Regions from separate parts of the Paenibacillus sp. J22FR5 genome, predicted to be linked through region 3. Evidence: riboswitches for the same ligand, from Rfam matches in the RefSeq annotation. Region 3 holds a riboswitch; each other region holds the start of a gene.
What was found. A riboswitch is a leader RNA that binds a small molecule or an ion and turns the genes downstream of it on or off. The one in region 3 is predicted to bind cyclic di-GMP.

Region 1 (7,617 bases), on a different contig from region 3:
CAGGGCGCGCGTGCGCGATCGCCACCGGGATGATGCCGCTCCCGGTGCCCACATCCGCAAGCAGCGGAGCCTCTTGCGGGAACAGACGCGAGCCCTCGTGGAGCAACGCCTCCACGAGCAGCTCGGTCTCCGGCCGCGGGATCAGCACGGCCGGGCTCACAGCAAAAGAAAGGCCGAAGAAATCCTGCTCGCCGGTGATGTACTGCACCGGCTCACCCTCGGCCTTCCGTGCAATCAGCTGGTGCCACGTGGCTACCAGCTCTTCGGGCATCTGTTCCTGCCACCAGCGGAACAGGAGCTCTGTGCGCGTGCAGCCGCCGAGCAGGTGCTGCAGCAATAGTTCCGTGCAAGCCGAAGCCTCCGCCACGCCTTGCTCCCCTAAAAAAGAAGAAGCCTTCACAAAGGCTTCTCTTACAGTCATCTGGTTCGTCGTCATTACATCGCCTCTAAGGCATCGGATTGTGCAGCAATCGTTAACGCTGACACAATTTCCGCCATATCGCCGTTAAGAACTGTTTCTAAACGGTGTAACGTCAAGCCGATACGGTGATCGGTAATCCGGCTTTGCGGGAAGTTATAAGTACGAATACGCTCTGAACGGTCGCCCGTTCCGACTTTGGTTTTACGCTCGCCTGCATATTTCGCTTCTTCTTCTTCACGCAATTTATCTGAAATCCGCGTACGAAGTACGCGAAGCGCTGATTCTTTGTTGGAGTTTTGCGATTTACCATCCTGACAAGTTGCCACGATACCCGTTGGTACGTGTGTTACACGCACAGCGGATTTCGTTGTATTAACGGACTGACCACCCGCTCCACTGGAACAGAATGTATCTACGCGAATATCCGCATCGTGGATCACGATTTCTACATCTTCTGCTTCCGGCATAACAACAACCGTAGACGTGGAGGTGTGGATCCGTCCACCGGATTCCGTTACTGGAATACGTTGAACACGGTGCGCTCCGCTCTCAAACTTGAGCTTGCTATATGCACCTTTACCCGTAATCATGAAGATAATTTCTTTGAATCCGCCCAAATCATTCACGGATGCGTCCAAAATCTCCGTTCTCCATCCTTGACTATCCGCATAACGCGTATACATCCGGTAGAGATCGCCTGCGAACAGCGCAGCTTCATCGCCGCCTGCCGCTCCGCGAATTTCCACGATCACGTTCTTGTCATCGTTAGGGTCTTTCGGCATCATCAGGATGCGGAGATGTTCTTCGAGTTTAGCGGATTGCTCGCTTAGCTCCTCAATCTCCATTTTGACCATTTCACGCATCTCATCATCCAGCTTCTCGTTCTGCATCACTTTCGCATCAGCAAGCTGCTCGCTCACACTCTTATATTCATTATAAGCATCGTAAGCTTCCTGAAGATCGGATTGCTCTTTGGAATACTCTCTTAGTTTCTTCGTATCACTCGTTACATCCGGGTCACACAATAACTCGCTTAGTTTTTCATAGCGGTCCACAATGGACTGAAGTCGATCCAACATAGGGGATCACTCCTTTCTTATTTTTATCAACAATTAAACATTGAAACGGAAATGCATTACGTCGCCGTCATTAACTACGTACTCTTTACCTTCGAGACGTACTTGGCCTTTTTCTTTGGCACCAGCCATCGATCCGGCAGCCGTCAAATCTGCATAAGAAACCACTTCTGCACGAATAAATCCACGTTCGAAATCCGTATGAATCACGCCAGCCGCTTGTGGAGCCTTCGTTCCTTTGCGGATCGTCCATGCTCTAACTTCTTGAACACCAGCTGTGAAATACGTGTACAAGCCAAGTTTTCTATACGCTGCTTTGATCAATCTATTCAAGCCGGACTCTTGAAGTCCCAACTCTTCCAGGAACATGGCTTTTTCTTCGTCTTCCAGCTCAGCAATTTCGGATTCAACCTTTGCGCTAATGGAAACGACTTCGTTGTTTTCTTTTTCAGCGAATTCCTTCACAATTTTAACGTATGCATTGTCGTCCGCAGTTGCAACTTCATCTTCACTCACGTTTGCCGCGTAGAGCACTGGCTTCATCGTTAGCAAATGAAGATCGCGAACTAGAAGACGCTCATCTTCTGTCAAATCCAAGCTGCGTGCTGGCATATCATTATATAAGGCTTCTTTGATTCGTTCCAAACACTCAACCTCAGCTACCACTTTCTTGTCGCCGCCTTTGAGGTTTTTGCGTGAACGCTCGATCTTTTTATCAACCGACTCAATGTCTGCCAAAATCAATTCAAGATTAATCGTCTCGATGTCACCAATCGGATCGACTTTCCCAGAAACGTGAGTAATATTATCATCCTCAAAACAACGTACAACATGCACAATCGCATCGACTTCACGGATGTGTGCAAGAAATTTATTTCCAAGGCCCTCGCCTTTGCTCGCACCCTTAACCAAACCCGCAATGTCAACGAATTCGAAGGCCGTCGGCACGATGCTCTTAGGCACAACGATTTCTACCAGCTTCTGCAATCTCTCGTCTGGTACTTCTACTACCCCAACATTCGGATCGATCGTACAGAACGGATAATTCGCAGATTCTGCCCCCGCCTGTGTAATTGCATTAAACAATGTCGATTTTCCTACGTTCGGTAGACCGACGATACCTGCTTTCAAAGCCATTGTCGTTACAACTCCTTAATTTTCGAAAATCATCCTTCTTATTATATAGTACTTGGAGGGCAAAAAAAAGCCTGCAAGCTATCGATTCGCCGCAGACTTTTTTTCCATTGCTATTTTGAACTCATCATCCCGCTTCTGCACGAAGTACGTTTCGATCTGATTACGCAAAATAAAACCGCGCAGCGCATTGCTTTGTTCCGCAGGAACGCTTTCGAAGCTGGCGCCATAATAGTAGCTGTCCTCCAGCTTTTCTTTCCTTATAATTTCCAACATACACGGCATCTCGAAGCCTAGATCCAGCTGGACTTGAAGTAGACACTTTTTATGAAGAATGGCATCTATCATGGAATTATCATTGATGCTAAAACCAAGTCCGTTTATTGAAATATTCTTGATGGAAATTTCGATGGGATTTTCAAGTTGATGCTGCGCTTTTTGTGTTTTATTCTGAAACCCTGAAATCTGACCTAAGTTCTTCACGTTCACCCGTGGAAACTCCCGTTTCTCCGAAAACTTCTTCCGATTCTCAGGCGGATTGATCACAATGAGGGAACCAGGCTCTCTGGCTACGACGGTCGTATGAAAAACGAATAGACCCGATTTGGTGTATAACGTCATTTTCGCTTTATCTCCAAGCTGAAAAACATCATATTCCGGCAGCTCGATCTCCATAATGTCTCCTTGCGCATAGGTAAGAATACCTGTTGACACGAAATCATCCTTGGCTAGAACTGCTCGGCAATCGATCAATACTTCCGCATCGTATCCTTCTTTACTCCCATACCGCTTCAAAGCATCTTGCTTCATTGCCATGCTCACCTGCACCTCTCCCAGTAATGATGGATTCCCCAGCGCATTTCTGCACAAAATAGACTGCCCCCCATTCAGGAGCAGCCTATCACCTTAATCAATAAAAGCATCGATTGTCGGTAACCAGGCTGCCATAGTTCATTAGAACCGTAGACCCTCAGCTTTGCGTCCTTGCTTTTCAGCAAGTTTGCCTTTGTCTAACCCTGCTATGAAATTTATATTCGTTCATCGTATATGGTCTAAAAGACCCACTGTTATAACCATTATACGTAGCCCAGGTACTTCTTTCAACTAAAATCCTTGCATGAGCCCTATTTTTATTGTATGAATGTGTAGTGGAATGAATATCCACAGGTTTATAAGTTATCCACATTGTTATCCACAGCTTGTTAACAACGAATATTTGTTCGGATTTTTATGCACATGTGGATAAACTATTATTGCGAGGTGTCCCCTCTGTGGATGAACATATTCCCTGGATGAGAGAAGCGATTGGAGAGGCTCTTAAAGCCGAAGCCATCCGTGAAGTACCGATCGGTGCGATCGTCGTCCATCAAGGTCAAATCATAGGCCGCGGCTATAATTTACGTGAAACAACCCTGGATCCTCTCGCGCATGCGGAGATGATTGCGATTAAACAAGCGAGTGAGCATTTGCAGGCTTGGCGCCTTTTGGACTGCCAACTCTACGTGACGTTGGAGCCTTGTCCGATGTGTGCTGGTGCAATCGTGCAAGCCCGCATTCCGCAGGTGATTTACGGTACCGTGGATCCGAAAGCAGGCTGTGCGGGAACGTTGATGAACTTACTGCAGGAGGACCGGTTCAATCACCGTGTCGATGTGGTTAGCGGCGTTTTGCAAGAGGAGTGTTCCACGATGTTAACGCAGTTTTTCCGGAAGTTACGGGGAAAAGCTTAGGTCTAGAGTTTAGAGCGGCTTTCCGGCTATAATGCCCCTGCTAGCTCTACGAGCTTACTCATCGTATTCCAATTACGGGTTGTCGTTTGATCCCCGAGTTTCTGAATGTTGCTAGCTAACTTAGAATCCAACACACTTTGCCGGAACAGAAAATAAATGGTGCGGTCCCGTATCTGAAATTCATCCACTTCGTTTTGGCCTTTGGCTAAGATGTCGCTGAATTCCTGCGGGGCTTCTTCCGTTAGCACGGAGATTTGAATGCTCTCCCCTTCAGACAAAGCATCCACGTCATAGGGGCACTCGTTAACGATTTGTGCGAGTTCCTCGGCTGTACGTAAAATAACCGTTGGCGCCACGCCAACAGCTTCGCTGATTGCTTTTTCGATGAGCTGTCTTAGCGTCTCCCCTGCCTCCTCTGAAGCGAACAGCACATTACCGCTTTGCAAATATGTCTGAACATGTGCAAGTCCTGCGGCCTCCAACGTCTTTTTCAAATCGGCCATCTTGATCTTGTTCTTACCTCCTACATTAATCCCACGCAGAAAACCAACATAAACCGTCATTTCGGTATCCTCCCTTACTTTAATTTAAACGAACGAACGACGAAGAAAATAATCGTGCTTATCATAACCAGCAGGATGAAGCCTAAGATCCATACGTTCAAATCAACAGTGCTATCTTTCGCAATTCGGATACTGGTCCATTCGATAAATGCAAACAGAATGATAATTACCGTCTTCAGACTGTTGATAAATAAACGGCCATTCTGGTATTGTCTATGCGCATTTTCAAGCGTAATCTTGGACGGATAATTAAATACATGGGGCACTTTGCTGAGGAGTGTTAAGCCCGAATAGATAATAACACTAAGGAGTGGTGATATAATCAGACTCATTTTGTTACCCCAACCATCGATGTCACCCTTACCGTTAAAATGCATCGGAATTCGCTCTGGCATATCGTGCCATTCGTAAGCAACATAAGCAATCATACTAACGATCATCAAGAGAGAGATTGCATCGAGAACTGATTCTGTTTTGGATTTGGAAAGTTGAATCACAGGACGTTGCTCCATGTCACACCTTCTTTCTATCGGTTTAAAATGGCTTGTGGTGAATGGTTATACTATTCTTTATTCACTATCTACATTCCTTGCTTGAAGGAAACCTTCTTCTTGGTCATTGTCTAAAATGGTTGCACCTCTAAAACATCTCGTGTTAGAATGACGATACTATGCGCCCGTAGCTCAGCAGGATAGAGCAACAGTTTCCTAAACTGTAGGTCGTACGTTCGAATCGTATCGGGCGCGTATAATTACAGCTGACATACACACGTAAAAAGGGATTTCAACTCAAGTTGGCAATCCCTTTCTTTGTTATGGATTCATAATCGAAAGGAGTCCTCACTCCGATGACAACTCGCTCTATTTCATCCTATCGCATCCCGCTCTTTTGCGCGGTCACCATGCTTTTCTGGATGTCGATGTACACAAGCGTTCCGATCATGGCGCCTTACGTGGAGTTCCTCGGAGGAAGCCACCAATTAGCAGGTTGGATTGTCGGCATGTACGGTATCTCGCAGATGCTGCTGCGTATCCCCGTAGGCATTATGTCGGATCGATTTCATAAAAGAAGACTGTTCATCACCTTCGGCCTTCTCTTCACGGCCATTACGGGCCTCGGATTGTGGTTCACACACGATTTCACTTGGATCTTGATCTTCCGGGCACTTGCAGGGGCAGCCGCAGCGACTTGGGTTGATTTTACGGTGCTATTCACGAGCTATTACAAGCATGAAGAGTCTACCAAGGCAATCGGAACGATCTCCTTTTTTAACTCACTAGGTCAGGTGTTAGGCATACTTAGTGCAGGATGGGCAGCAGACAGGCTCGGGTGGGAATCGGTTTTCATCCTGGGTGCAGTGCTAGGCCTACTGGGCATGGTCGGATCCTTTTTCCTTATCGAAAAGGTAGAAAAAGACGCGCCAAAAATCACCCTGCGCGGTATAGGAAATGTGGCGACCGATCGCACACTGTTATTCGTATCCCTGCTCGCCATTCTATCGCAGGTGCTCATCTTCGCAACGGTTTTCGGATTCACGCCTGTGTATGCCACCCAACTTGGGGCGGACAAATTCTCACTCTCGTTGCTCTCATTATTCGCTAACGTGCCTGTTGCACTCGCCTCTTTGTTCGGCGGGCGACGATGGTCGGTCCGGTACGGAGAGAAACGCATGGTTGTAGGTGGCTTTCTGCTCATGGGCCTATTCACCTTTACAATTCCGTTTACGCATCACCTCTGGCTGCTCATGATCACACAGGCGTTAGCTGGCTTTGGTCGGGGACTTTCGTTCACTCTGTTGATGGGGATGAGTATTAAGCATATGCCTGCGGAAAAGCGGGCAACGGCGATGGGGTTTTTCCAAGCGATCTATGGCCTTGGTATGTTTATCGGGCCTGTCCTTATGGGCATCATCGGCGACTATTTCTCGCTCAATCAAGGCTTTATTGTGCTCGGCATACTTGGTGTGGCCAGTGCATTACTCTCTTATCTGTTCGTTCAGAGTTCGGTTAGGAAACAACCATTAGCAGCTAACAAGTCTACGATTGCGCAATAATAGGAGCGAATCCGCGATTCGCTCTTTTTTTCATACAAGTGCAGGGGTAAAGTTGGCGAGCTTCGTCTATTTATGCGGAGAGGAGGAGAAGCATATTGAGGAGCACACACTAATTGATCATATATTAAAAGGTGATGAAGTGGCATTTCGTTAGCTGATTACAAGGTATCGTCCGTATATTTTGCAGACGATCTTTGTACTTATCCGCCATCAGAAGGATGCCGAAGACTTGTCCCAAGAGATTTGGACCCGCATCTACTTCTCCCTTCCCTCAGTAGTAACAATTCCTTATCCCATGTCCGATAACTTTATAAACATAGAAAAAAAGAACCCCTAAGGGTTCTTTTTTCGTCGGCATTGATGATATTTCTTTGAACCATGTTACATGTAAACCTAAGTTAAATCTGCGTATAAAACACGGTAAGTGTCTTTAGCACATCGCCCTCCAGCCTGATTATAACAGGTAGAAAAGTCCTCTTTGCAACGGTTGTTTCGCTTTCGCTAATTGCTCCAACGGAACCACACCTCTCTGCTTGCCGACAATAATAGTATGGCCGGTTTACGTTTTTTTAATCATGTTTGTTAAAAAAATTTTCGCAACCCGTTATTCGCCATGTCCATGGCCTTCTGCCGCGTGTCC
Region 2 (7,617 bases), on a different contig from region 3:
AACGGGACAATCCAGCGAAAATGAAATTTAAAACCAACCGTATACAGCCGATTGAAAATAAGGAGGCTGAGATAGCCAGAGAATAAAAAGGTAGAGGCAGCGACCGTAATGAAAGACGGAGGCTTATTGACATAGCCAGCCACGTAACGAATGGCATCCCAGTTAATATTTTCATTGAAAATGGCTTTCATGATAAACAAAATGAGCAAGGGAGAGCTGAGGATCACCATGATTTCATGAATGAATTGGACAGAACGGGTAGATCGACTGCATGCCCATACTGCCGCGGTTGCCATGAGAAACAGATTCAGATAGGGGTTGATGTCTGGGTAAAAGAACATACGGACCGTCTCGGAGTAAGCGTAAATAACGATAATGCCAGCTGGTAACCAAAGGCATAGCGCAGCAAATAAGATGTTGGTTTGGGTGAACCATCGGGGTGTATAACGATCACATATCTCTGGGAAGCCGAGTCCTGGAAACCGCTCAAAGCAAGCCATGGTTCCGAGCGAGAGGATGGTGCCAATAACCATCGCAACAAGCATGCCCGAGACGGCTCCATTAAACCGATCTCGGATCAGCAAAGAGGGGACAAACATCATGATATTAATCATGCCGACATAGAGCACATGATAGTAGGTATATCGCGACATGATTATTTGGCCCCCTTTTTAAAGTTGTGGTGTGCTTTCGCTTCAAGTTTGGGGATGTATAAAGCCAAATAGGGTTGACCAAAGCTTCTAAGACTGCACCAATAGCTAATTAAGATGAAGCCTAGAACGACGACACCAAGCAACCCAAAGAAAATGGCAGCTATCACAAAGATGTACTTAGCGAAGCGAACCGAGTAGCCGAAGCCGTTATTCGGGATAACGAAATTGGAAATCGCAACAACGGAGGTCACGATAATCATAATGCTGCTGACTAATCCAGCTTGTTGGATCGCTTGACCCAGGATTAGGCCCCCAACCGTTGTTGCCGTCGAGCCAATATAGCGTGGCAGCCTTAGACTTGCCTCGTTCAAGGCTTCAATCATGAATAACATGATGAAGACTTCGATAAAGGACGGATAGGGAACGACGACACGGCTTCCTGCGATCGAAAGTGTCAATTGAACGCGAAGCACTTCAGGATTATAAGAGACAATCGCAATATAAAGAGCAGGTAGTGTAATGGTTAAAAACATGGCTAAATATCTCAGAATCAAGAGACATTTGCTCATCCAATACGATTCATAATCATCGTCCATTGCGTGTAGGAAATCGAATAACCGAACGGGCAGCACGAGCCCGAAGCGACTTCCATCCTGAAGCAGGGTGACTTTTCCCCTTTCAAGCATGGCTGCGATCCGGTCCGGCCTCTCTGTTTGGAGGATGATGGGAAAAAAACGATGCCTCCATCCTGATAGCGACTGCAATAGCTGACCAGAAGCTTGGAGGATTTTTATTTGTATGTTGGAAATCCGCTCGTTTAATAGTCCAAGTACATCTTCATTGACAAGATTCTTGTCATAAAGAACGGAAACTCGTGTGTTCGAAATTTGGCCAATCATATGATTTTCAACGCAAAGGGAAGGCGCGTTATAGCGCACGCGAATGAGGCTTATGTTTAAATCCAGATCTTCGGTAAGGGCTGTTTGAGGCCCCTGTATCGCTACCTCTACCTGAACTTCATCGGGTTTGTCTTGAAATTTCCTTTGGACGTCGTATCGGTATACTTGATCTTCTATTTGTAAGAGGACGGTGCCTTTAAGCAACAAACTGGACCAATGCATAGATTGATCGGCTTTTCCGAAGGCGGGGTTGGTGTGAAGCATGCGATCGAATTCTTCCGGATTGAAGCAATAGGAGTAAGGAACCGTTAAGCCATTCTTGATTAAAGCTAGATCGCAGAGAGAAGGGAAGTAGATGACTTCCATTTGCATATAGCCATTGTCTAGGGTGTCATAGAAAAGGTCAGCTGGATTGTTCAACTCAGCACGGATTTGTTCGATCATGCCAATCCCCCCAATTCCCTTACATTACCATGTGGCTTAGCGTGCCCTGAATGGGGAAAAAGCATACAACCCATTGTTGTATGCCTGAAAGGACGATTGGATGATCGGAAAGCCAATGGGAATCTATCCGGGAATCACTAACTGCCGGCAGCACGCAATCGGATCACATAATTACGTTCAAACTGATCGGCAGATAAAGGGGCAGCCAATAAGTAACCCTGTACCTGATCACATCCATGGCTTTTAAGAAAATCAAATTGTGCTCTCGTTTCTACTCCCTCTGCAATAATGTCTAGCTGCAAACTGCGTGCCACAGCAATAATAGCAATTAGGAAGGAATTATTCGATGGCGAGTTAGACAGGCTTTGGACGAAGGTTTTATCGATTTTCAGTGTACGAATGGGGAATTTATGCAAATAATTGATGGACGAGTATCCTGTCCCGAAATCATCAATCGCGATTCGGAATCCCTGATGATGCAAAGCATGCAGCTTCTCAATCATGCAGAACCGATTCATTTCCATGCTCTCTGTAATTTCGAGTTCCACGTACTGCGGCTCAAGGTCATTTTCATGTAAAATGTCAATCAACGACTGGACAAATGTTTCTTGATGAAATTGAACAGGGGATACATTAACAGAAATAGTCACGCCTTGCAGCCCCGTATCATGCCATTTTTTCATCTGTTTGGTGGCCGTTCGCATTACCCATTCGCCGATGGCTTCGATTTGATGGGATTCTTCGGCTATGGGGATAAACACCTCAGGCGGTATGTTTCCTAACTGTTTACTCTCCCAGCGGAGTAACGCTTCGATCCCTCTAAGATCACCCGTTTGGATATCAAATATGGGCTGATACACAAGGGAGAGTTCATTATTTTCTATCGATTCTCGCAAATATTGTTCAAATACAATGCGTTGGGCATATTTCGTTTTCATATCTTGATTGAACAAATAGTAATTGTTTCGCCCTTGCTCCTTGGCTGCATACATGGCTTGATCTGCATGTTTGAGTAAAAGCGCTGGCAACTCTCCATCATAGGGATATATCGAAATGCCAATATTCGTAGACACATAAATATCTTTTCCATCAATACGCAAAGGTTTTTCCAACAACGTGATGATGTTCTTAGCCTGTTTCGTAATCGTATCTCCATTCCCAAGAGGCATCAGGATGACAAATTCATCCCCGCTCAGTCGGAAAGCCGAGCTATTATCAGGCAAATGACTCGAAATGATAGCGGAAAATTGCTGCAAAATCTGATCGCCAACCTGATGACCGAAGGAATCATTGATCCATTTGAAACGATAAATATCCAGAAACATAACGCCTACGGTCTCATGATGTTGCTGTGCGCGATGTAAAGCACGTTGGAAAAGTTCATTGAATTGATTGCGATTAGGCAATCCGGTCAAATGATCGAAGTAAGCTAACTGATGTATGAGTTCTTCCGATTTCCTTTTCTCGGTTAAGTCCCTCAGATAGGCGGTATAAATCGTTTTCCCCCTATAAACCATATCCGTTATGATAAGTTCTGCCGGAAATTTGCTTCTGTTCGAGCGGTAGGCCATGATTTCCATACGTCTGCCAATAATGGAATCAGCCTGCTGGCTTAACAGGTGATATAGGTTAGCAGCATCTCGTCCATCTTGATCGAAAGGAAAGAGGAGATTGAATAGCGTAAGCTTAAGCGCTTCTTTGCGCGTATATCCGAATATGGATTCTGCCGCAGGATTGAATTCTATGATCCAGCCCTGAGATTTAAACATGAAGATGCAATCAATCGTTGATTCTAAAATAGAAGCTTTGAGAGAAATCTGCTCAGCCAATCGTCGCTCCGCAGAGAGAGAGTTGATAAAACGGATTGCGAAAATGATGGCAAGCAGCATAATGATGAACGAAAACAGGCCGAGAGCGAAATGGTAACGATCCATTAGCGAATGTTGCATGAATGCCTCCCTATGTTCTCCTACAATAGAAAAAAGGATCATCCCGAATAAAAGGATCATCCCTTTGATACTCGGCAACCTGTCAACCGTAGCATTCCATTTGGAATGCGTTAGGCCATGGCTTTGCGTCTCATCGTTTCCGATGATTTGCCCTTTTCGATTTGGTCTTCAACTGTACCTCTGTACCCATTTAATCCGCTACTATTTAACCATTATAGAGTAGTGAAAAATTACCTGTATATAGCGATAAATATGGTCTTTTGTCGAATTCAATAAAGAAAGATTAAGTCCAACCATTTTTTTACTTTATAGGTAAAAACAATTCATGAATTAGAACCTCCATGGACGTTGGATTTTTTATTTCGAATCGCAAGCATCTTTCTGCGTCCAGTTCCAACCCAAACAGCAGCTTCATCCATCCTAAAGCATGACGACTGAGTACCACTCCACTACTCCTGTAAATCTAAGATTGACGTAACGGTATAAACCCCCTATACTGACCATGATTCTCATTCTCAAAATAAGCTTGATTTAACCCAAAGAGGGCACAACAGATATGTTAAAAAAGAAACAAATTGTTCGTTTGATAGCGATCCTTCTGGTCGTTTGTTCGATTGTTTTAACATGGCAATGGTTTGATTCGAAGGAATGGCTCCGCGATGTAGGGCTGCTTTTCCATCAACCGAAGTGGCTGATTTTCATGATTATCGTCTACCTGACTTCCTTTCTTCTCAAAACGGCAGGCTGGCGAATCTATGCGGGACAAGATGTGAAATTCGCGGTCTATTTTCATGCCATTAGCTACAGCTTGCTCGTGAACCATGTGTTGCCGGTCAAGGTGGGAGATGGTGTTCGTACTGGCTTATTCATGAAGTATGGCGGGAAGTCATGGGAGGACGCACTTCATTCCGTAGCGGTTATGCGTCTGCTCGATATGCTGGTGCTTGCAGGTATTGGGGGCATCGGCATTGTCCGCATGGGTTTGCCATCTTCATGGATTTGGGTGACTCTGCTGGCTTGCGGCATCGTGTTTCTCGCGACCGCTCATTATTTGCCTGTGATTCGAAGAATCCCATTTGTCGTCAAACACTCATCCTATTTCCAGCTGAAAATGCTTTCGGGCAAAGGGCTCGTCATCCTGGGCTTCATTACGCTAAGTTGGGTGTTGGAAGCGGGTGTTATCTTGGCTGTTGTCCAAATAATTGGATTGCAACAGGGGAGTATTTCACTCGTATGGGCCAATAGTATGACGATTGCAGGACAAATCTTTCATATTACACCTGGGGGCATCGGCACCTATGAAAGTACCATGAGCGGTTCGCTCGTCTTACTGGGTGTAGATGGGAAAGATGCGTATAGGGCGGCGCTGTTGTCGCATACGTTCAAATTTCTTTTTGCCTATTCGTTAGGCGGCTACTCCCTACTGCGGATGCCTTTACATTGGCGAGAAATGAAAACCTGGATTAGCCGAGTTACGGGTCAAACCAAGTCACCATCACATAGCAAAGTGCGGAAGGAAGATTAATATGAAAAAAGCTTCATCCTTTGAAATCGTTGCAGCTCGCTGCTGGAACCTGTTGAACGAGGGAAAACCATTTACACCCATCTTCGTTGTCGGTGTGTTTTTACTTTACCATATCGGCGTATGGTCCGATCCTAGCTTTTGGATGGCGGCTGGTTTAGGCCTGCTCGTTACGCTTCCTCTATTTATGCTGTATTATTACTTCGATTTCCCGCTGTTTTTACGCAATTATTTATGGATGCCGCTTATTGCTGCACTTCTGATATGGGAACGGAACGATTTCTCTCTCTATTTGCTGGCAATAGGGTTATTTTTCTTTTTTACGATTTATTTCTGGGGCACGTTTTACTATCATTTGCGAATTGGTACGACATGGTGGAATTTCACACGATTCTGGAAGCTTGTCTTGAAGAACAGTGACTCGACCAGCGGCAACGCGCAGGAGCAGATGCCCAAGTTTTTGCTGCTGCTGTTCGTATGGACTCATTATTACCGTCAGTTTGAGGCAGGTGTTTCTGCTGATGTGGGCACGGGGCTGCTTTTTGCAGGAAGCTTGATGATTTACGCTTTCATTCTTCACCGCTACTTATTCGACTGGAAGCCGGTTGAAATTCCTACCTATACACGTGATTCAAGCGCTGTACAAGCCGGCGGAGAGGCTTTGAACCACAAGGTCATCGTCATCGTTGTAGATGGCATGCGCAAAGAGCGTTTTGAGGAAGCTGATGCACCCTTTATGAAGAAACTGCGAGCAGAAGGCACCGAATATGCGCAAATGGAGACCGTGTATCCGGCTCGTACGGTGGTCTGCTTCTCCTCCATGTTTACGGGTACCTATCCACGCGAGCACGGCATTCGCTCCAATATGGTTTGGAGGCTCGGTATTCGGGTTGAGAGTATTTTTGATTCACTGCGTAAAGTGGGGAAAAAAGGGCGTTTGCTTGGCATTGCTCACTTAATCGATTCCATGGGAGACGATGTAGAGAGTGTGACGGCCGTTATGCACAACGATGTTGCGGATCGTAACATTATGGAACGGGCTAAGAAGATTATGACGGAACAAAATCCGGACTTACTTGTTGCCCAATTGATTGGGGTTGACCAAACGGGTCACAGCCGAGGGGTTCTCTATGACGATTACACGCAGAAGATTGCAGAAGCGGATCAATTAATTAAAGAGTTCGTTGGCTGGCTGGAAGAGCGCGGCATGATGGCGAATACGACGCTGATCATCTGTGCTGATCACGGGCAGGCAGACGGCATTGGCGGACATGGACATCTCGACGAAGGCGAGCGTTACGTGCCATTCTTCCTTCACGGTCCCACCATCGAAGCGGGTCACCGCATTGATGAGAAGCATTCACTTGTATCCATGGCGCCGACGCTGGCTTACCTGCTGGGAGCACCCTTCCCGAGCCATAGTCGTGGACCTGTTCTAACGGAGGCGATCAAGCATCATGACTAAGAAGAAAATCATTGTATTCATGCCTGCACATAATGAAGAAGAGAATATCAGCGGGGTCATTGCCCGCGTTCCGAGAGATTTCCACCCTCAGTATGAGGTGGAAGTGCTCGTGATCGACGATGGGTCCAAGGACCGCACCGTCCAAGTCGCTCGCGAAGCGGGGGCCGACCACATGGTGTCGTTCCCGCACAATAAAGGGCTCGGCGCTGCGGTTCGCGAAGGACTAAAGCAATGCTGCCTGCTCGGCGCCGACATTGGCATCATGATCGATGCGGATAATGAGTATCCGCCGGAGCAAATCCCGGATGTCCTTGCGCCCATTATCATCGGGCGCGCAGACTACACCTTTGGCTCACGCTTCAAAGGCCACATTCAAGGGATGAAGCTGCATCGCCGCTTAGGCAACTATACCTTTACGCTGCTGCAGGCGATCCTGCTGCGCAGATGGATTTATGACGGCCAGTCAGGGATGCGCGGATTCTCACGCGATGCCATGGAAAATGCCGTCATTATCCATGACTACAACTACGCCCAGGTGCTCACAATTAATCTGGTTCGTCAGGGCTACCGGTTGGAGGAGATTCCGATTTCGTACCAAGTTCGGACCAAAGGCCAATCCTTTATCAAATTCAGACAGTATGTGTCTTCCGTACTTCCGGCGATTTACAAAGAAATGAGACGTCCC
Region 3 (7,617 bases):
CCGGTCCTAATCGATCGTTACATGCTTGGTAAAGAGGTAGAGGTTGACGCGATTTGTGATAGAGAAACGGTTCTAATCCCGGGGATTATGGAACACGTTGAGCGCGCTGGGGTTCACTCCGGTGACTCGATCGCCGTATATCCGCCGCAATCGATCTCCGAGGAGATCAAGCAACAAATTATCGAAATTACGACGAAAATTGGCTTAGAGCTGAATGTAGTTGGTCTCGTGAACATCCAGTTCGTTATTCATAACGATCAAGTGTATGTGATCGAGGTTAACCCGCGTTCTTCCAGAACCGTACCATTCTTAAGCAAAGTGACCAACATCCCGATGGCGAACGTGGCAACACGTGTTATCATGGGTCAAACACTTGCAGACATGGGGTACCAAGGTGGCTTATGGCCAGAAGATAAATACGTATCCGTCAAAGTGCCGGTATTCTCCTTCGCGAAACTTCGCCGTGTAGATACAACACTCGGACCTGAAATGAAGTCCACGGGTGAGGTAATGGGACGCGACATCAATTTCGCAAAAGCATTATACAAAGGCTTGATTGGTGCAGGCATGAAAATTCCAGCAGCAGGATCCGTCGTGGTTACTGTAGCGGATAAAGATAAAGAAGAAGCGATTGAAATCTTGAAAGGCTTCTATCGCCTAGGCTACAAAATCATTGCAACTGGCGGAACAGCGATAGCGATCGAACAAGCTGGTCTTCCTGTAACGACAGTTAACAAGCTTAGCGAAGGCTCACCGAACATTCTTGACCTCATCCGCAGCGGTGATGCTCAGTTCGTGGTTAATACATTGACTAAGGGTAAAACGCCTGAGCGTGACGGCTTCCGCATTCGTCGTGAAGCGGTAGAGAACGGTGTCGTGTGTATGACATCCCTCGATACGGTTAGAGCGCTAGTGAATATGCTTGAAGCAATTAACTTCTCCTCACGTGCAATGCCAATTCATGTCTAAGGGATGGTGCCAAGCTTGAGTACATTAACACGCACAGATGTTACTGGACGCATTATGGTTGCCTTAGATTACGCGAACGCAGAAGGTGCTGAAGGGCTGCTTAAGCAGCTCGAAGGCATCCCCTGTTATGTAAAGGTAGGAATGCAGCTGTTTTATGCTGCAGGTCCTACCTTTGTCGCGAGTCTGAAGGATCGCGGCTATAAGGTTTTCCTCGATGTGAAGATGCATGACATTCCGAACACGGTCAAGGGCGGCGCGGAGAGCGTGACGCGCCTTGGGGTTGATGTGTTCAATGTGCATGCAGCTGGAGGTAAGCACATGATGGAAGCCGCCTTGGAGGGTGTCGACAAGGGGCTAGCATTAGGAGCAGCACGCCCGATTGTGATCGGCGTGACGCAATTAACCAGCACCTCGCAGCAGGTGCTCAATGACGAGATCGGCCTCGTCGGTACGACCGAGCAGGCTGTCATCCGTTACGCTCGATTGGCGCATGCTGCGGGGCTTCAAGGGGTTGTCGCGTCACCGCTTGAGGTGACAGCGATTAAGGCGGCGTGCGGTGACGGCTTCGTCACCGTGACGCCAGGCATCCGCCCCGCGGGGGCCGACGTGGGTGACCAGTCGCGCATCATGACGCCGGCTGAGGCATTCGCGCAAGGGACGGACTACGTCGTGATCGGACGTCCGATCACAGGCGCAGCGGACCCGAGAGCTGCGATTGAAGCGATTATTGATTCAATCGTGTAGGTTTTGCAGGAGCTTTTCGATGTGAAAATGAAAGGAACGGTGAGCATATGAGTAAGCTCGAAACAATCGCGGAGCATATTGCCGCGTCGTTATTAGATATAGAAGCAGTGGCGCTTCGTCCACAGCAGCCTTTTACATGGACATCCGGACTTAAATCTCCGATTTATTGTGATAATCGTTTGACAATGTCTCACCCAGCCATTCGCGAAGCAATTGCCGATGGGTTCGTCGCATTGATCAAAGAGAAATTCCCTGAAGCTGAGGTTGTTGCTGGAACAGCTACAGCTGGGATTCCCCATGCAGCTTGGGTTGCTCAGAAGCTTGGTCTTCCGATGATCTACATCCGCGATAAAGCGAAAGGCCACGGTAAAGAGAACCTGATCGAAGGTTCCGTGAAGCCAGGTCAGAAGGTCATCGTGATCGAAGATCTGATTTCCACTGGAGGCAGCTCACTGAAAGCGGCAGTTGCCGTTAAAGATGCGGGAGCTGTTGCGCTAGGCGTACTTGCGATTTTCTCTTATCAATTGGATAAAGCAACGGATGCATTCGCGGCGGCTGACATGCCCCTACACACACTTTCTAACTATTCAATCTTGCTTGAAGTTGCATTGGAAAAAGGGAAGATTCAGGAATCCGATATGGAACTACTACGTTCATGGAGAGTCAATCCTTCCGCATACGGGGTATAAACGTTTAAAGATAAATAAAGATGAAAATTGACGAAATATGTAGGATGCCTCTATACTAGAAATGTGCTTGGTTGTATCCTGCCAGCAGCGAAATGGCAAATGACGCGAAAGCGACAGACGCAAAGCTATAGGGGCTAATCGGCTTCGGCCGGACGCTTGCCAGCTACCGAACGCATAGAGGAGGAAATAACGTGAACATCAATAGTATGCTTACTGCTATTAATAGTGGTGATGGGTTGAAGCAAGCTATAGGCATTCAGTTGTTAAGTAAAACGAACGACACGCAAGTAAGCCTAACGACTACATTAATACAAGATTTCGCGAAAAGCCAAGCGCAGGTTACCGCTCCAGCGGCCCCACACGTAGGTGCTAATCTTGACATTCGCGTCTAATAAGAAGAAGCTCTACCTTTTCGCAAAGGTGAGCTTCTTTTTTCGTCTATGGTTGCTTTGTTAACATTTGAATGAACGCTTGCAGGGGCTGGGACATCCATTTTTTCGGATGAAGCACTAATTGTAAGTCCATGGTAAGCTGCGAATGCTTAAATGGCAGCTCTATGAGCTTGCCCATATCCAGCTCACTAGCTACGGTGATACGTGGCAGTAAGGCGAGCCCCAGGCCGCTCATGACACAGTGTTTAATCGTTTCTACATTGCCTAATTCGAAGCCGATTTGCAGGGCGACAGCATTGTCCTTGAGTAACCGTTCAAACTTTGCTCGGTAGATGCACCCCTCTTCGGTGACGATGAATTCCGTATTCCCAAGGTCGGAGAGCTGAATTTGCGTTTGCTGAGCTAATGGGTGTTCCAATGGAGCAATGAGCACGAGTTGTTCTTCTCTGACAGTTGTACAGCTGAGAGAGGGATCCGCTGGATACTGATCTAGTAAAAGACCGATATCATAGTCCCCTTCTTTTACCTTGGTGAGAATTGATGTTTCGCTGTCAGGGAAAAGCTGGATACTTAGTTCGGGATAAAGCTGTTTCAGTTCATGGAGAAAAGGCGGCAAATAATACGCTGCCAGCGAATTGATCGTACCAATAGTCAACGTACCGCTTACTTGGCTTGCGATCATTTCTTTGGATTGATCATAGAGCTCCAGCATTTGCAGAGTCAGAACTAACAAGCTTTCTCCAGGTGGTGTAAGGCGCAGTTGTCGACCATATCGCTCGAATAGCGGAACACCATATTCACGTTCCAGTTTCTGAATTTGCATCGTAATACTTGATTGTGCATAGCCCAATTCTTCTGCTGCACGTGTGAAGCTTTTCCTGCGTGCAACCTCTCGAAAGGTTCGGAAATAAGTCAGATCCATGTATGGCCTCACTTTAATATCAAAATTTTTGATGAGTTCTATCATTTATTATAGCTAACTATGATACAGAGTTCCATGCTAAAGTAAATGTACAAACAAATGAGGCAGGGAGATGGTTATTTTGCTAAGAGAAAAAGACCTACAGGGGATTTATGTACCAATCATCACTCCTTTTGATGAAGAGTTTGAAGTGGACGCGGCATCCTTTTACAATCAGGCTTATAACTTGTTTCAAGATGAAATAGATGGATTAGTTGTCAATGGGACAACAGGAGAATCGCCAACCATTACGAAAGACGAGCTGGGCGTCTTGTTCGCTACCGCACAAGCGGCACGTGACGCAGCGCATACCGAAGTACCGCTCATTGTGGGGACAGGAACAAACGATACGTTATCTACGGTTAGAAAAACAGAAGAAGCAGGCAAACTTGGAGCAGAAGCTGCGCTCGTTGTGGTTCCTTACTACAATCGGCCTAGTCAGCAGGGGATTATTGAACATTTCCGCCGGGTAGCGCGCGTTGGTGTGCCCGTCATTCTATATGATGTACCGCATCGTACTGGTGTGACATTAGAGTTAGATACGGTGCGTACCATACTCGAGATCGACGGCGTTATTGGCATGAAAGACAGCACACCCAACACAGGGCTGGTCACGGAATTAACTCTCTTAGGCTCTAAGCCTGTCCTTTGCGGTGAAGATACATTGCTCTATGCAACACTTCAGTCAGGGGCAACAGGGGTGATGAGTGCTTCAGCGAATGTGGAGACGGAGCGTTTTGTTGCGTTTATACGTAATTTTGCAGTAGGGTCGCATGAGCAAAGCAGGAACGAATTCGAGGAGTTGCTACCGTTGATTCGTCTGCTTTTCCAAGAGCCTAATCCGGCTCCAATTAAATGGTTGCTGCACCAACAAGGCGTCATTGCTTCGGGAGCATTACGGCTGCCGCTTTTACCGATATCGGAGAACTTACAAGCGCAATTAGCTGCTTATTTATAAAAGCAAGGAGTTGTTGGAGGAAATGAATCGAACGAGGGTATTTACGGGTTCCCCTTGGGAACCTGTGGTTGGTTATTGCCGAGCGATTCGCGTAGGGGACCGAGTTGAGGTTGCCGGGACAACTGCTATGAAGGATGGCAAGGTTATTGGTGTGGGCAATGCTTATGAGCAAGCTCGGTTTATTCTCCAAACGATTGAAGCGGCGCTTCAAGAGCTTGGTGCACAGCTGTCAGATGTGATTCGAACTCGAATGTTCGTGACCGATATTTCGTTGTGGGAAGAGTTCGGTCGGGCGCATGGGGAGTATTTTCGAGATGTACAGCCTGTCTCGACGATGGTTGAAGTGAAGGCGCTGATCGATCCGCAATTGTTGATTGAGATAGAGGTAGAGGCTGTTTGGTCTCGCAGGATATAACTATAGATTTTCGCAATTTTATCTGCATGATCAAAAAAAAGCGCTACATCCCTAAGCTCGCGAGGTCGAACTCGCTTGTTTGAGAGGAGTAGCGCTTTTGTCATGTTTCGAAACCTAACGGGTGTTAGCTGGAGTTAACCTATACGTTTGCCCAAAATAATCAAATCTCGCTCAATACCATCTAACTCGGCTACTCCCGGTAAATGAGCCCAATTCATAAAGCCGAATTTGCGGAAAAGCTGTAGACTCGGCTCATTGTGGCCGAATATAAAGCCTAACAGCGACTTCAGCCCAAGTTGGGGACTTACTTCAAGGGCATGTTCCATCAAGAACCGTCCGAACCCTTGGCCACGATAGGCTTCATCGACGTAAATACTGACTTCGGCGGTTGCGTTGTAGGCAGGACGCCCATAGAAGGACTGAAAGCTCAACCATCCACTAATACCGCTCTCATTTTCAAGAACCCATAGGGGACGGAAATCAGCAGAGTGCTCATGAAACCAGCACTCACGGCTGGCTATTGTTACCGGTTCCGTATCTGCCGTGACCATGCGACCTGCGACAGTAGAGTTGTAGATGCGTACGATTTCGGCTAAATCCTCTAGTTGTGCATCGCGGATATGTAAGTGCTTCCCCATTGACGTTACTCCTCTAAAAATTGATTGGATTCAAATTAGGTTGATTCTGTTGCATTTTCGGACATGGCAGCAAGCTTCAACCAGTATCGGCTGATCGTCTCTGTTCCATTATCCCAATTCATCAAATGGAAATGTTCATTCGGCGCATGAAGGTTCTCTCCGGGCAATCCAAAGCCCATCAATACGACAGATGCGTCCAATACGCGACCTAATACCTCAACAATTGGAATCGACCCGCCACTGCGCGTGTATACCGGCCATTCACCGAACGTTTCTTGAAAAGCTTCTGCAGCAGCAACCATAACGGGTTCATCGATCGGTGTAATAAAAGGGTTGCCACGCAGCTGGCGTTCAAGCGTAATCTTCACCCCAGGAAGAGACTGTGCATGAATATAAGCTTCAACCAAATCCATGATTTCCTCAGGCACTTGCGCAGCGACTAGTCGACATGCGATTTTAGCTGTAGCACGATTTGGAATGATTGGTTTGATTCCCTCGCCTTGGAAGCCGCCACTAACTGACGTGATTTCGAGTGTAGGCCGGGAAGTCGTTTGCTCATAGAAGGAGAAACCTTTCTCACCGTAGAAAGCCGACACGTCTAGATTCGAGCGAACCTCGTTCTCATCGGGCTCCACTTGCTTAAATGCTTCGCGCTCTTTGTCTGAAAGTGCAATAACACGATCATAGAAACCTTCTACGGCGACACGACCGTTCTCGTCATGGAAGGAGCTAAGTAGTTTTGACAAGGCATGAATCGGGTTATGCACCGCTCCACCGAAAAGTCCCGAGTGCAGATCACTATTAGCTCCATCTATGGTGATTTCGAAACCGGCTAAACCGCGGAGTCCGTACATAAGCGCTGGTTTGCCAGGACCATGCATTTGCGTGTCGGATAAGACGATGGAATCGGCTTGTAATTTAGCGGAGTGAACTTCGACAAAAGCAGGGAGGTTCTTACTCGCAATTTCCTCTTCACCTTCGATGCAGAATTTTACGTTTACTGGTAGCGTCCCTTGTGTTTGAAGAAAAGCTTCAATTACCTTCACATAGAGCAGCAGTTGGCCTTTATCATCTGTACTGCCACGGCCAAAAAGCTTATTATCACGGATTATGGGCTCAAAAGGTGGCGTTTCCCACAACTCTAAAGGTTCAGCGGGTTGAACATCATAATGACCATAAATCAGAACCGTCGGTTTGCCTGGCGCATGCAACCAGTCTGCATAAACCACGGGATGCCCGTTCGTTGGCATGATTTCGATATTTTCGAGACCTGCTCGCTTCAAAGATTGAGCTGTCCATTCCGCGCATCGCAATATATCCGGTTGGTGCTGTGCAACCGCACTAATGCTTGGAATTCGCAGGAATTCCATGAGCTCCTCTATGTGTTCTTCTCTATGCTTTTGTAAGTAGCTTGTAATCGTTTCAATCATGCACGTTATCTCCTTTTTCCTACAGCCAATTAGTCTACATCCATTAACTTCCCCAAAAGCAGGAAAATTCCTGCTATTCAAGAAAACCGTCACATTTTATTTGTCATTTGGTCAATAACGTGATGGCTCGTACCTTAAAACAGGTAAGCAAGGATGGCAAGTGCTAATAAGAGAGCCTATTTATGGATAAGCTAGAAGTAACGATCTGAATATAATGGAGTGATGCATATGAACTGGATTTATTGGGCGAAGTTGTATGATTCGAAGTTTCAAGCAGGCTGTTTAGCCAAAAGAATGGAAGAAGATTGGTGGATCTATGGGTATGAATGCCCGCAAGAAGTTGAGGTATATAAGTCCAAAAAGGGTCGATTTGGTGTGAGATATAATACGTAATTGCAAACAAAAAGCAAAAAATTAACGC

Region 1: linked by a shared signal. The riboswitch ahead of AC58P7_RS20785 (PilZ domain-containing protein) and the one ahead of AC58P7_RS07300 (putative motility protein) in region 3 are both predicted to bind cyclic di-GMP.
Region 2: linked by a shared signal. The riboswitch ahead of AC58P7_RS19990 (putative bifunctional diguanylate cyclase/phosphodiesterase) and the one ahead of AC58P7_RS07300 (putative motility protein) in region 3 are both predicted to bind cyclic di-GMP.

The regions. Positions count from the first base shown of each region.
Region 1 covers NZ_JCAUAN010000017.1:124,182-131,798, forward strand. Annotated here, with positions in the region: gene prmC (peptide chain release factor N(5)-glutamine methyltransferase) at 1-436, opposite strand, end outside; gene prfA (peptide chain release factor 1) at 436-1,500, opposite strand; gene ychF (redox-regulated ATPase YchF) at 1,534-2,634, opposite strand; gene AC58P7_RS20785 (PilZ domain-containing protein) at 2,713-3,447, opposite strand; cyclic di-GMP riboswitch class I at 3,560-3,646, opposite strand; gene tadA (tRNA adenosine(34) deaminase TadA) at 3,924-4,361, shown strand; gene AC58P7_RS20795 (DUF1697 domain-containing protein) at 4,388-4,924, opposite strand; gene AC58P7_RS20800 (DUF1648 domain-containing protein) at 4,939-5,436, opposite strand; tRNA gene AC58P7_RS20805 (tRNA-Arg) at 5,597-5,670, shown strand; gene AC58P7_RS20810 (MFS transporter) at 5,772-6,977, shown strand; gene AC58P7_RS20815 (small acid-soluble spore protein P) at 7,582-7,617, opposite strand, start outside.
Region 2 covers NZ_JCAUAN010000016.1:90,213-97,829, reverse strand. Annotated here, with positions in the region: gene AC58P7_RS20000 (hypothetical protein) at 1-653, opposite strand, end outside; gene AC58P7_RS19995 (spore germination protein) at 656-1,996, opposite strand; gene AC58P7_RS19990 (putative bifunctional diguanylate cyclase/phosphodiesterase) at 2,134-3,945, opposite strand; cyclic di-GMP riboswitch class I at 4,016-4,107, opposite strand; gene AC58P7_RS19985 (lysylphosphatidylglycerol synthase transmembrane domain-containing protein) at 4,502-5,470, shown strand; gene AC58P7_RS19980 (alkaline phosphatase family protein) at 5,472-6,932, shown strand; gene AC58P7_RS19975 (glycosyltransferase family 2 protein) at 6,925-7,617, shown strand, end outside.
Region 3 covers NZ_JCAUAN010000003.1:230,821-238,437, forward strand. Annotated here, with positions in the region: gene carB (carbamoyl-phosphate synthase large subunit) at 1-969, shown strand, start outside; gene pyrF (orotidine-5'-phosphate decarboxylase) at 1,024-1,713, shown strand; gene pyrE (orotate phosphoribosyltransferase) at 1,761-2,402, shown strand; cyclic di-GMP riboswitch class I at 2,487-2,573, shown strand; gene AC58P7_RS07300 (putative motility protein) at 2,594-2,794, shown strand; gene AC58P7_RS07305 (LysR family transcriptional regulator) at 2,841-3,716, opposite strand; gene dapA (4-hydroxy-tetrahydrodipicolinate synthase) at 3,829-4,713, shown strand; gene AC58P7_RS07315 (RidA family protein) at 4,736-5,128, shown strand; gene AC58P7_RS07320 (GNAT family N-acetyltransferase) at 5,263-5,766, opposite strand; gene AC58P7_RS07325 (dipeptidase) at 5,802-7,196, opposite strand; gene AC58P7_RS07330 (hypothetical protein) at 7,425-7,589, shown strand.